DNA from 2 places in the Leucobacter allii genome. Region 1 is predicted to be linked to the other one. Evidence: riboswitches for the same ligand, from Rfam matches in the RefSeq annotation. Region 1 holds a riboswitch; the other holds the start of a gene.
What was found. A riboswitch is a leader RNA that binds a small molecule or an ion and turns the genes downstream of it on or off. The one in region 1 is predicted to bind glycine.

Region 2: it holds a riboswitch for glycine, as region 1 does, so the genes downstream of both, MUN78_RS11765 (L-serine ammonia-lyase) here and gcvP (aminomethyl-transferring glycine dehydrogenase) in region 1, are expected to answer to the same signal.

Annotation. Positions count from the first base shown of each region.
Region 1 covers NZ_CP095045.1:2,276,101-2,281,516, reverse strand. Annotated here, with positions in the region: gene MUN78_RS10615 (amino acid permease) at 22-1,596, shown strand; glycine riboswitch at 1,633-1,726, shown strand; glycine riboswitch at 1,731-1,831, shown strand; gene gcvP (aminomethyl-transferring glycine dehydrogenase) at 1,883-4,729, shown strand; gene gcvT (glycine cleavage system aminomethyltransferase GcvT) at 4,824-5,416, shown strand, end outside.
Region 2 covers NZ_CP095045.1:2,535,384-2,540,799, reverse strand. Annotated here, with positions in the region: gene MUN78_RS11780 (metal ABC transporter ATP-binding protein) at 173-961, shown strand; gene MUN78_RS11775 (acyl-CoA thioesterase) at 1,122-1,550, shown strand; tRNA gene MUN78_RS11770 (tRNA-Lys) at 1,732-1,804, opposite strand; gene MUN78_RS11765 (L-serine ammonia-lyase) at 2,063-3,415, opposite strand; glycine riboswitch at 3,712-3,822, opposite strand; glycine riboswitch at 3,824-3,919, opposite strand; gene MUN78_RS11760 (hypothetical protein) at 4,180-4,809, shown strand; gene MUN78_RS11755 (APC family permease) at 4,973-5,416, opposite strand, start outside.

The DNA.
Region 1 (5,416 bases):
ACCGCAGTGAAAGGGGCCGAGATGGCCAAGGACACGTTGAGAGTCTCCGGGGTGACGTACACCACCGCGGAATCCGGGTACTTCGAGAAGCGCAAGCTCAAGCGCGCCGCCGGCGTCTGGGGGCTCTGGGGCCTCGCCGTCGGGGCCGTGATCTCCGGCAACTTCTCCGGATGGAACTTCGGCATCGAGGCGGCCGGCTTCGGCGGCATGCTCATCGCCTTCGCCATCCTCGTGGTCATGTACTACGGCCTCGTCTTCTCCATCGGCGAGATGGCCGCAGCCATGCCGCACACGGGAGGGGCCTACTCCTTCGGCCGCGCGGCGATGGGGCCGTGGGGCGGCTTCGTGACGGGGCTCGCGGAATCCATCGAGTACGTCGCGACGACCGCGGTCATCGTCTACTTCTCCGCGGGCTACGCCAACGGCGTCACGGAGGGGCTCATGGGGTTCAGCCTGCCGAACTGGGTGTGGTGGATCATCCTCTACGCCGCCTTCGTGGCGCTCAACACGGCGGGCGCGGCCATCTCGCTCAAGTTCGCGATCGTCGTCTCCTTCGTCTCGATCGGCGTGCTCGTGCTCTTCGCCGTCATGGCGTTCGCGAGCGGCACCGTGAACTGGGGGAGCCTCCTCGACATCGCGCCCGACCCCGGGCAGTCCGCCTTCCTGCCGCACGGCGTGCTGCCGATCCTCTTCGCGCTGCCCTTCGCCATGTGGCTCTTCCTCGGCATCGAGGAGCTGCCCCTCGCTGCGGAGGAGTCGCACGATCCCGTCCGCGACATCCCGCGCGCCGGCCTCTGGGCCCGCGGCACCCTCATCGTCACCGGCCTCCTCGTGCTCCTGCTCAACACCGCCGTGCTCGGCGCCGAGGCCACGGGTGTCGCGGGGGAGCCGCTCCTCGACGGCTTCCGCGCGATCCTCGGCGACGATCTCGCCTGGGTCGCCGGTCTCCTCGCCCTCTTCGCGCTGTTCGGCCTGCTCGCTTCGCTGCAGGGAATCATGTTCGCCTACGGGCGCAACCTCTACTCCCTCTCCCGCGCGGGCTACTACCCCAAGTTCCTCTCGCTCACGGGCTCGCGCCAGACCCCCTGGGTCGCGCTCATCGCCGGGGCGATCATCGGCCTCGCCGCGCTCGTCATCGTGGAGCTCACGGGCGGCGACAGCGGCGTCGGCGGCGCCGTCGTCCTGAACATCGCCGTGTGGGGCGCCGTGCTCGCCTACTTCATGCAGATGCTGTCCTTCATCATCCTGCGCCGCAAGTACCCCGATGCGAAGCGACCGTATCGCAGCCCCTGGGGCGTGTTCGGCGCCGCGGCGGCGGCCGTGATCTCGGCGCTCATCTTCCTCGGCTTCCTGCTCAACGAGACCTTCCGTCCGGCCATCGTGGCGATCGTGGTGGTCTACGTCGTCGGCCTGCTCATCTTCGGGCTCTACACCCGCCACCGCCTCATCCTCTCGCCCGAGGAGGAGTACGCGGTCTCGGGCGGGCTCCACGGCGACCCGCAGCGCGAAGGCTACGGCGGGGAGGTCGAGGAGGAGCTCCTGGCGCTCGACGGCACGGACGCCGCCGGCGATCCCGATCGGCCGCGCGCCGTGTAGAGTGAGACCGCAGCAGCACATCTGAATACCGGCCATCACGTCATGGCGGGAGAGCCCGGGCCGAGCGCCCGGCGCCGTAGGAGCAACCCCTCCCCGGGAATCTCTCAGGCCCCCGTACCGTCACGACACGGCGACTCTGGAAAGCGGCAGGCGCGCGAGCGCCGGCTCACCGACGGTGCAAGGATGCGCCCGCCCGGGCGGGCGCATCCGAATCTCTCAGGTACCCATCACAGAGCGGGGAGGATCCTCTCGTCCGCTTCGTGCCCCGCACGACGTCCCCTCGGAGATCCTCGTGAGCCCCACCCCTCCAGCCAGCGCCTTCGCCGACCGGCACATCGGCGTGACCGCCCCCGCCGATGTGCGGGCCATGCTCGACCGCCTCGGCTACGCCGAGCTCGACGAACTCGTCGACGCCGCGGTCCCGAGCGCCATCCGCATGGACGGTCCGCTCGACCTCCCCGCCGGCGTCGGCGAGGAGCAGATCCTCGCCGAGCTCCGCGGCTTCGCGGCGAAGAACACCCCGATGGTCCAGATGATCGGGCAGGGCTTCTCGGACACGCACACGCCCCCGGTGATCCGTCGGAACGTCCTCGAGAGCCCCGCCTGGTACACCGCGTACACGCCGTACCAGCCGGAGATCTCGCAGGGACGCCTCGAGGCGCTCCTGAACTTCCAGACGATGGTCTCCGACCTCACGGCGCTGCCCGTGGCGAACGCCTCGATGCTCGACGAGAGCTCCGCGGCCGCCGAGGCCGTGCTCCTCATGCGCCGCGCCGGCAAGGCGTCGCCCACCGCGAAGGCCGTGCTCGACGCCGCGCTCTTCCCGCAGACCATCGCCGTGATCCGGGGCCGCGCCGAGGCGCTTGGCTTCGAGGTCGAGGTCGCCGACCTCGGCGCCGGGCTGCCCGAGGGGGAGCTCTTCGGCATCGTGCTGCAGCAGCCGGGCGACCGCGGCGCCGTCGTCGACCACGCGGCGACGATCGCCGCGGCGCGGGAGCGCGGCGCGATGGTGACCGTGATCGCCGATCTGCTCTCCCTCACCCTCATCGTGCCGCCGGGCGAGCAGGGCGCCGACGTCGCCGTGGGCAGCACCCAGCGCTTCGGCGTGCCGCTCTTCTTCGGCGGCCCCCACGCGGCGTACCTCGCGGTCCGCGCCGGGCTCGAGCGCTCGCTCCCCGGCCGCCTCGTCGGCGTGTCCAGGGACGCCGCGGGCCGACAGGCCTATCGGCTCGCGCTGCAGACCCGCGAGCAGCACATCCGCAGGGAGAAGGCGACGAGCAACATCTGCACCGCGCAGGCGCTGCTCGCCATCACGGCGTCGATGTACGCCGTGTACCACGGCCCCGAGGGGCTCCGGGCCATCGCCGAGCGCGTGCACGCGCACGCGAGGGCGCTCGCCGCGGCGCTCGCCGCCGCGGGGATCCCGCTCGCCTCGGCCTCGTTCTTCGACACGGTCGTCGCCGAGGTCCCCGGCCGCGCCGACGCGGTGATCGCGGCCGCGGCCGCGGCCGGGATCAACCTGCGCCGCATCGATGCGGGCACGGTCGGCGTCTCGACCGACGAGACCACGACGGCCGCGCACATCGCCGCCGTGGCGCGCGCCTTCGGCGCCGCCGAGCCGAGCGCGCCGGCGCCGGGCGCCGCGTTCCCGCCGGCGCTCGCCCGCACGAGCGACTACCTCAGCCACCCGATCTTCGCCACCGTGCGCTCCGAGACCCAGATGCTGCGGTACCTGCGCCGCCTCGCGGACCGCGACCTCGCGCTCGACCGCACGATGATCCCGCTCGGATCCTGCACGATGAAGCTCAACGCGACCGCCGAGATGGAGGCCATCTCCTGGCCGGAGTTCGCGGGCATCCACCCGTACGCGCCCGCCGAGCAGACCGTCGGCTGGCGCGAGCTCATCGCGGAGCTCGAGCGCCGACTGGTCGCCATCACCGGGTACGCCGGCATGTCGCTGCAGCCGAACTCGGGCGCGCAGGGCGAGCTCGCCGGCCTCCTCGCCATCCGCGGCTACCACCGCTCACGGGGCGAGGCGGACCGCACGGTCTGCCTCATCCCCGCCTCGGCGCACGGCACGAACGCGGCCTCCGCCGTGCTCGCCGGGATGCGCGTCGTCGTCGTGCGGAACACCGACTCCGGGCACATCGACCTCGACGATCTGCGCGCGAAGGTCGAGGCGCATCGCGACCAGCTCGCCGCGATCATGATCACCTACCCCTCCACCTACGGCGTCTACGACACGGACGTGCACGAGGTGTGCGGGCTCGTCCACGCCGCCGGCGGACAGGTCTACATCGACGGCGCCAACATGAACGCCCTCGTCGGCATCGCGCAGCCCGGGCGCTTCGGCGGCGACGTGTCGCACCTCAACCTGCACAAGACCTTCGCGATCCCGCACGGCGGCGGCGGCCCGGGCGTCGGCCCCATCGGGGTCGCCGAGCACCTGCTCCCGTTCCTCCCCGGCGATCCGCGCGGCGGGGGAGCGACGGGCGGCGCGGCGGTCGTCGCGACGATCTTCGGCTCCGCCGGGGTCCTCCCGATCTCCTACGCGTACATCGCGCTCATGGGAGCCGAGGGGCTCGCGCGGGCGACGCGGACGGCGCTCCTCAGCGCGAACTACATCGCCGCGAGGCTCGCCGAGCACTTCCCCGTGCTCTTCACGGGGGAGTCCGGCCTCGTCGCGCACGAGTGCATCCTCGACCTCCGCGAGCTCACCGCGCGTTCGGGCGTCACCGCCGAGGACGTCGCGAAGCGCCTCATCGACTTCGGCTTCCACGCGCCGACGCTCGCCTTCCCCGTCGCCGGGACGCTCATGGTCGAGCCCACGGAGTCCGAGGACCTCGGCGAGATCGAGCGCTTCATCGCGGCCATGATCGCGATCCGCGGCGAGATCGCGGACGTCGCCGAGGGCCGCTGCCCCCTCGGCGACTCGCCGCTGCGGCTCGCCCCGCACACGGCCGAAGCGCTGCTCGACGCGGACTGGGACCGGGCATACACCCGCGAGCGGGCCGCGTACCCGGTCGCCTCGCTCCGCGCCGACAAGTACTTCCCGCCGGTGGGGCGGATCGACGGTGCGCACGGCGATCGCAACCTCGTCTGCTCCTGCCCGCCGCCCGAGGCCTTCGCATGACCTGCCGAGCCGCGACCCCCGCGAATCCCACCCCGACGAATCCGACTCCCGCACACCCGACCCCGACGACACCGACCGACGAGAGCAGGACACCATGAGCGACCCCAGGCGCACCGCGCTCGGCGCCGAGCACGACGCGCTCGGCGCGACCTTGACCGACTTCGGCGGCTGGGAGATGCCGCTGCGGTACGGCTCCGAGCTCGCCGAGCACCGCGCCGTCCGTGAGGCGGCCGGGCTCTTTGACCTCTCCCATATGGGGGAGCTGCGCGTCACCGGAGCCGACGCCGCCGTCTTCCTCAACAGCGCACTCGTGGGGGACCTCGCGAGGGTCGCCGTGGGCCGCGCGAAATACTCGCTGATCTGCGCGGAGGACGGCGGGATCATCGACGACCTCATCGTCTACCGGCTCGGGGACGCGGAGTTCCTCGTCGTGCCGAACGCGGGCAACGCCGGGACCGTCGCGGCGGCCCTCGCGGAGCGCGCCGACGGCTTCGAGGTCCGTGTCGCCGACGAGACCGCGGAGACGAGCCTCATCGCCGTGCAGGGCCCGGCCTCGGCCGCGATCCTCGACGGGCTCCTGCCCGAACAGGATCGGGAGGCCGTCGCCGGCCTGCGGTACTACGCCGCGGCGCAGCTCGCGGTCGCCGGCGTGCCCGTGCTCCTCGCCCGCACCGGGTACACGGGCGA
Region 2 (5,416 bases), 260 kb from region 1:
GTACTCATAACGATAATGATTATCAAATGCTAAAGTCGGAATCATGCGCTTCCCGTCTCTCGCCTCCCGGTCCGCGTCGCAGGCCCGGCCCGAGTCCGCTGTCCGGTCCGGCCCTGCCGTTCGGCTCGACGCCGCTCCCGCGTCCCACTCCGCGGCCGCCCCGGCCGTCCCGGTGGACGACCCGACCGCCTCGGCCGGCCCGGAGACCTCCCGCTCGTCCTGCTCCGTGCGCTCCGTGCTCGCAGAGCGCTCCGGGCTCGCAGAGCGCTCCGCAGGCTCCGCTCGGGACGCGGCCCCCGGCGTTCGGCAGGCGCTGCTCGCCCGCGGTCTGCGATTCGACTACGGTGGGGAGCCCGTGCTCCGCGGCGTCGACCTCGAGATCGGTTTCGGGGAGCTCGTGGCGATCACCGGCGTCAACGGTTCGGGCAAGTCCACGCTCGTGGAACTGCTCGCGGGCGTGCGTCGGCCGAGCGGCGGCGCCATCGAGCGCGCCGCGGCGGTCGCGCTCGTGGTCCAGCAGCCCGACGTCGCCCCGCACCTGCCCCTCACCGTGCACGACGTCGTCGCCATGGGCGGCTGGCGCCCGCGCTCCGCGCGCTGGGCGCGCCTCGAACGCGCGCCGCGCCGGACTCGCCGGGCGCGGGCCGTCGACGCGGCGCTGGCGCGCGTCGGCCTCGAGGGGCTCGGTGCGCGTCCGTGGACCGAGCTCTCGGGCGGGCAGCGGCAGCGCGCGCTCGTCGCCCAGGGCATCGTCGCGATGCCGGCGATCCTGATCCTCGACGAGCCGGCCGCGGGCCTCGACGCGGCGAGTCGGGGTCGCACGCGCGAGATCCTCCGGGCCGAGGCTGCGCGCGGAGCGGCCGTCGTATGGGTCACCCACGACGCCGAGGATGTCGCGGTCGCCGACCGGGAGATCCGCGTCGACGGCGGACTCGTGCGTGCGGATCTGGGCGGCGCCTGAGGCGAGGTCGCGGTCCGCGACGCGTCGCGACTGATCGCGAGGGGTCATCCCACTGCTTCGGGACGCGCTGCGGCGGGACGGCGCGGCGAACACCGGATGGAGCGATCGACGAAACCTGCGCGACCCGATCCCGAAACACGCGCCTCGTATGCTCATCGGCATGGCGGCGCAGGATACGGACCCGGGGGTGAACTTCTACACCCGCAAGTGGGTGCGGCCCGAGGATCTCAACGCCAACGGCTCGCTCTTCGGCGGCAGCCTGCTGCGCTGGATCGACGAGGAGGCGGCGATCTATGCGATCCTGCAGCTCGGCAATCCCCATGTGGTCACGAAGTTCATCTCGGAGATCAACTTCGAGGCCTCGGCGCGGCAGGGCGACCTCATCGAGATGGGCCTCGTCGCCACGGAGTTCGGGCGCACCTCGCTGACGATGCGCGCGGTCGTGCGCAACATGATCAACCGCAGGACGATCCTCACCATCGAGCGCATCGTCTTCGTGAACATCGGGGCGGACGGCTCGCCCGCCCCGCACGGCTTCAACGGCATCACGTACGATCGCGATCGCATGCCCGTCTCCCTCGGGGGATGACGACGGCGCGGATCGCGCGCAGACTCCCGCGGGGAGCTCCGGGTAACGGTGCTCGGCTCCTCGCGGGAACCCTCTCGGCCGGTGCCGGGGCGAGGTGAGGGCGTCTCGCCCGTCCCGTTCGGACCCCGGCGCCGTCCCGACTTGTGGAGGGCGTTCCGCTGAATCGGGGCGGGGAACGCGGTAGGCCCCGTGGGACTCGAACCCACGACCCGCGGATTAAAAGTCCGATGCTCTACCAACTGAGCTAGAGGCCCGTGCCTCACTAATCTACCGTGTTTTCGGGGAGGGGAATCCCGCCCCGGGCGCGAGCGGCGAAGGGTCGCGCCCGCCGAGCTCGGGCCGAGGTGCAGCTTGGGTGAGCGATGCGGCTTCGGTGAGTCGGGATCGTGCGGATCGGTGTGACGGAAGCCGCATCGCTCACCGAAGCGACGCCCAGACCCGAAGCGACGCCCAGACCCGAAGCGGCGCAGGATCCGCGCCGGATCCGCACCGTGCCGGGCCCCGATCCGCGCTCAGCATTCCACGGTGTTCACGCCGACGCCGACCCTCACGGCGAGGCCGCCGAGCGCGGTCTCCTTGTACTTGTCGCTCATGTCCTTCCCGGTCTCGCGCATCGTGGCGATCACCTGATCGAGGCTGACGTGGTGCGAGCCGTCGCCCATGAGCGCCATGTTCGCCGCGTTGACCGCCTTCCCGGCCGCGATCGCGTTGCGCTCGATGCAGGGGATCTGCACGAGACCGCCGACCGGGTCGCAGGTGAGGCCGAGGTTGTGCTCCATGGCGATCTCCGCGGCGTTCTCCACCTGCTCGGGGGTGCCCCCGAGCACCTGCGCGAGTCCCGCCGCCGCCATCGAGGATGCGGACCCGACCTCGCCCTGGCAGCCGACCTCGGCCCCGGAGATCGACGCCTGCTCCCGGTAGAGGGCGCCGACCGCGGCGGCGGCGAGCAGGAACTCCCCGACGACCTCCTGGCGCTGCGCCGCGCACCAGCCCGCCGCCTCCGGGTGGTAGTGCGTGGCGTAGAAGAGCACCGCGGGGATGATACCCGCCGCGCCGTTCGTCGGCGCCGTGACGACGCGCCCTCCCGAGGCGTTCTCCTCGTTCACGGCGAGCGCGACGAGGTTGATCCACTCCTGCCAGTACCGCGGATCCCGATCCGGATCGCGCTCGCTCAGCCGCCGATGCCACTCGGGCGCGCGGCGTCGCACGCCGAGGCCGCCGGGCAGGGGCCCCGTGCGGGTGAGCGCCGAGTTCTTGCAGGCCTCCATGACCTGCCAGATGCGGGCAAGGCCATCTTGGATATCCCGTTCCTCGTGCCGGCTCCGTTCGTTCGCGAGCATCACCTCCGCGATCGAGCGCCCGGACCCCCTGGCATGCGCGAGCAGTTCGGCGGCCGTGCGGAACGGATAGGGCTCCGCCGGGCCGGCCGCGGATTCGCCGGACTCCTCCTCGCCCTCCCGCACGACGAAGCCGCCACCGACCGAGTAGGCGAGCTCCTCGTGGAGCGGGGCGGCCGAGGCGTCGAGGGCCGCGAAGCGCATCCCGTTCGTGTGTCTCGGCAGCACGGTGAGGGGGCGCAGCACGAGATCCTCGACGCCGAAGTCGAGCTCGACCGTCGGGGACCCCAGCTCGGCGGCGAGCCGGACCGTCCCCTCCGAGCGGATCCGGGCGAGCGCCCGATCCGCCTCGTCGGGGAGCACGGTCCCGGGGTCGAAGCCCTCCAGTCCGAGCAGCACGGCGGTGAAGGTGCCGTGCCCGCGCCCGGTCGCCGCGAGCGAGCCGGTGAGCTCGACGCGCAGTCCGGCGACCCGGTCCACGAGCCCCGCGGCGCGCACTCGGTCGACGAAGCCGCGGGCGGCGCGCATCGGTCCGACGGTGTGCGAGCTCGACGGGCCGAGGCCCACCGTGAACAGTTCGAACACGCTCGTGCCCGATCGCGCCCGCGCGGGCGGGAGCGACGGGGCAGCGGGTGCCGTCGTGGAAGAGACGGCGGGGGAGGCTGCGGGTACGGTCGCCGGGGAGTCTGCAGGTGCGGTCGTGGAGTCTGCGGGTACGGCGGGGGAGGCTGCGGGTACGGTCGCTGGGGAGCCTGCGGGGGAGGCGGGAACGGCGGTCATGGGGTCTCCGAACGGGGTGCGCGTTCGCGCGGGCGGACTGGGATCCTCCCCGCTCTGTACTGGGACCTGAGAGATTCGAACGCCCCGTCCGTTCGCGACGAGCGCGTCCTTGCACCTTCGGTGAGCCGCGGCGTCGCGGCTGCTTTTCAGAGTTGCCGTGCTGCAGCGGTACGGGTGCCTGAGAGATTCCCGGGGAGGGCTTGCTCCTACGGCGCCGGGTCGCACGCCCCCGGACTCTCCCGCTGCGGCTCGATGGCCGATATTCACGTTGATTGCAGCCGACGATAGCACCGCCGCGGCGGATCCCCAAGCACCGCGCACGGCACGCGCCCCGGTCGGATCGGGCCCGCGCCCCGACGGTGCCGGGCCCGTGCCCGGGCCGCGTGACGGGATTCCAACCCGGCTCCCATGCGCGCGGGCTCCCGGCGGCGTAGACTCTCCGGGTCCGCGGGCGGCCGGAGATCGCGCACCATCCCGTGCGCCAGGCCCCGCGGAGACACCCGAGGAGTTCCGTGCACCGAGACCATCAGCGTCCCATCCTGCAGCCCACCGCCGATTTCGACTGGATCATCGGCTCTGACGAGCCCGGCGCGGCCCACCGCCTCGCTCAGGAGACCTCGTGGGCGCTGCTGGACCGGGTGCGACGCGGCGCCGATCCCCAGGTCGTCGAGCGGGTCGTCGGGCTCGCCTCGGGCGACGGCATCGACGACATCGCGGAGCTCTGGGCGGCGGAGGGCACGCACTCCCTCGCCGGCGTGCTCTGGCGCCTCTACCTCCTGCGTCGCGTCGTCGCCGCGGATCCCGAGGCGGCCGCCGACCTCTTCACGCGCGGGAGCGCCGCCTCGGCGACCATCGATCCGGTCGTCGCCGGCGCCGCGGAGCCCGTGACCCCCGGCTCGATCGCGGGGCTGTGCGACACGATCCTGCGCGGAGTCTTCGCGGGGGATCTCGGCGCCGCGCTCGATCGCGCTGCAAGCTACTGCCGCCTCATGGCGCTCGGCGCGGCCGACCTCGCGGACGCGCGGGACGCGCACGACGACGCGCACGCGACGCAGCTCACCACCCGGGCGCTGCGCTATTCGACGCTCGCGCAGGAGCTGCACGCGGGGGCGCGCCGCTGGCGGGACGGCACGCTCGCCTGACGCGCCCGGGCCCGAACCCGCCCTGGTGCGCGGAGGAGACTGCGGTAGAATCTCTCGTGCCGGGCCGCAGTAACCCCGGGCTCCAATTTTCGCCGCTTCGAGCGGCCTTCCGCCGAGAGGCGTTCTGCGGCTCGGTTCCTTCCTCTCCGGTCGACGACCGCACTCAGGCGACGTGCACCCACGGACGGCGCGTGTGATCGGGCTCCGCCTCCCGCAGCACCTCGCGCGTCATCGGCGCGATCTCGCCCTCGCCGAAGAGCAGGAAGCGGGCGAAGCCGGCGATCGGATTCCCCTCGTTCCACCGGAAGTAGACGTGCGGCGTGCAGCCGAGCGCGTCGCGCAGGTGCAGCGCGACCGCGGCGATGGCGTTCGGCACCGAACTGCTGCGCACCACGAGCACGCGGAAGCCGTGGCGTTCGACGCCCCGCACGAGCAGCTCGCCCTCGAAGTCCGAGCTGTCGGAGATCTCGACCTCGATGAAGAGCGCGTCGGCGTCGGGCAGGCGATGCGCGCGCCGCGCGTGCTCGAGCTTCGCGGCGTAGCGCTCCGCCGACAGATCGTCCGGCGTGTGGGCGATCAGCCGGAGCTGTCCGGGAGCCTCGATGAA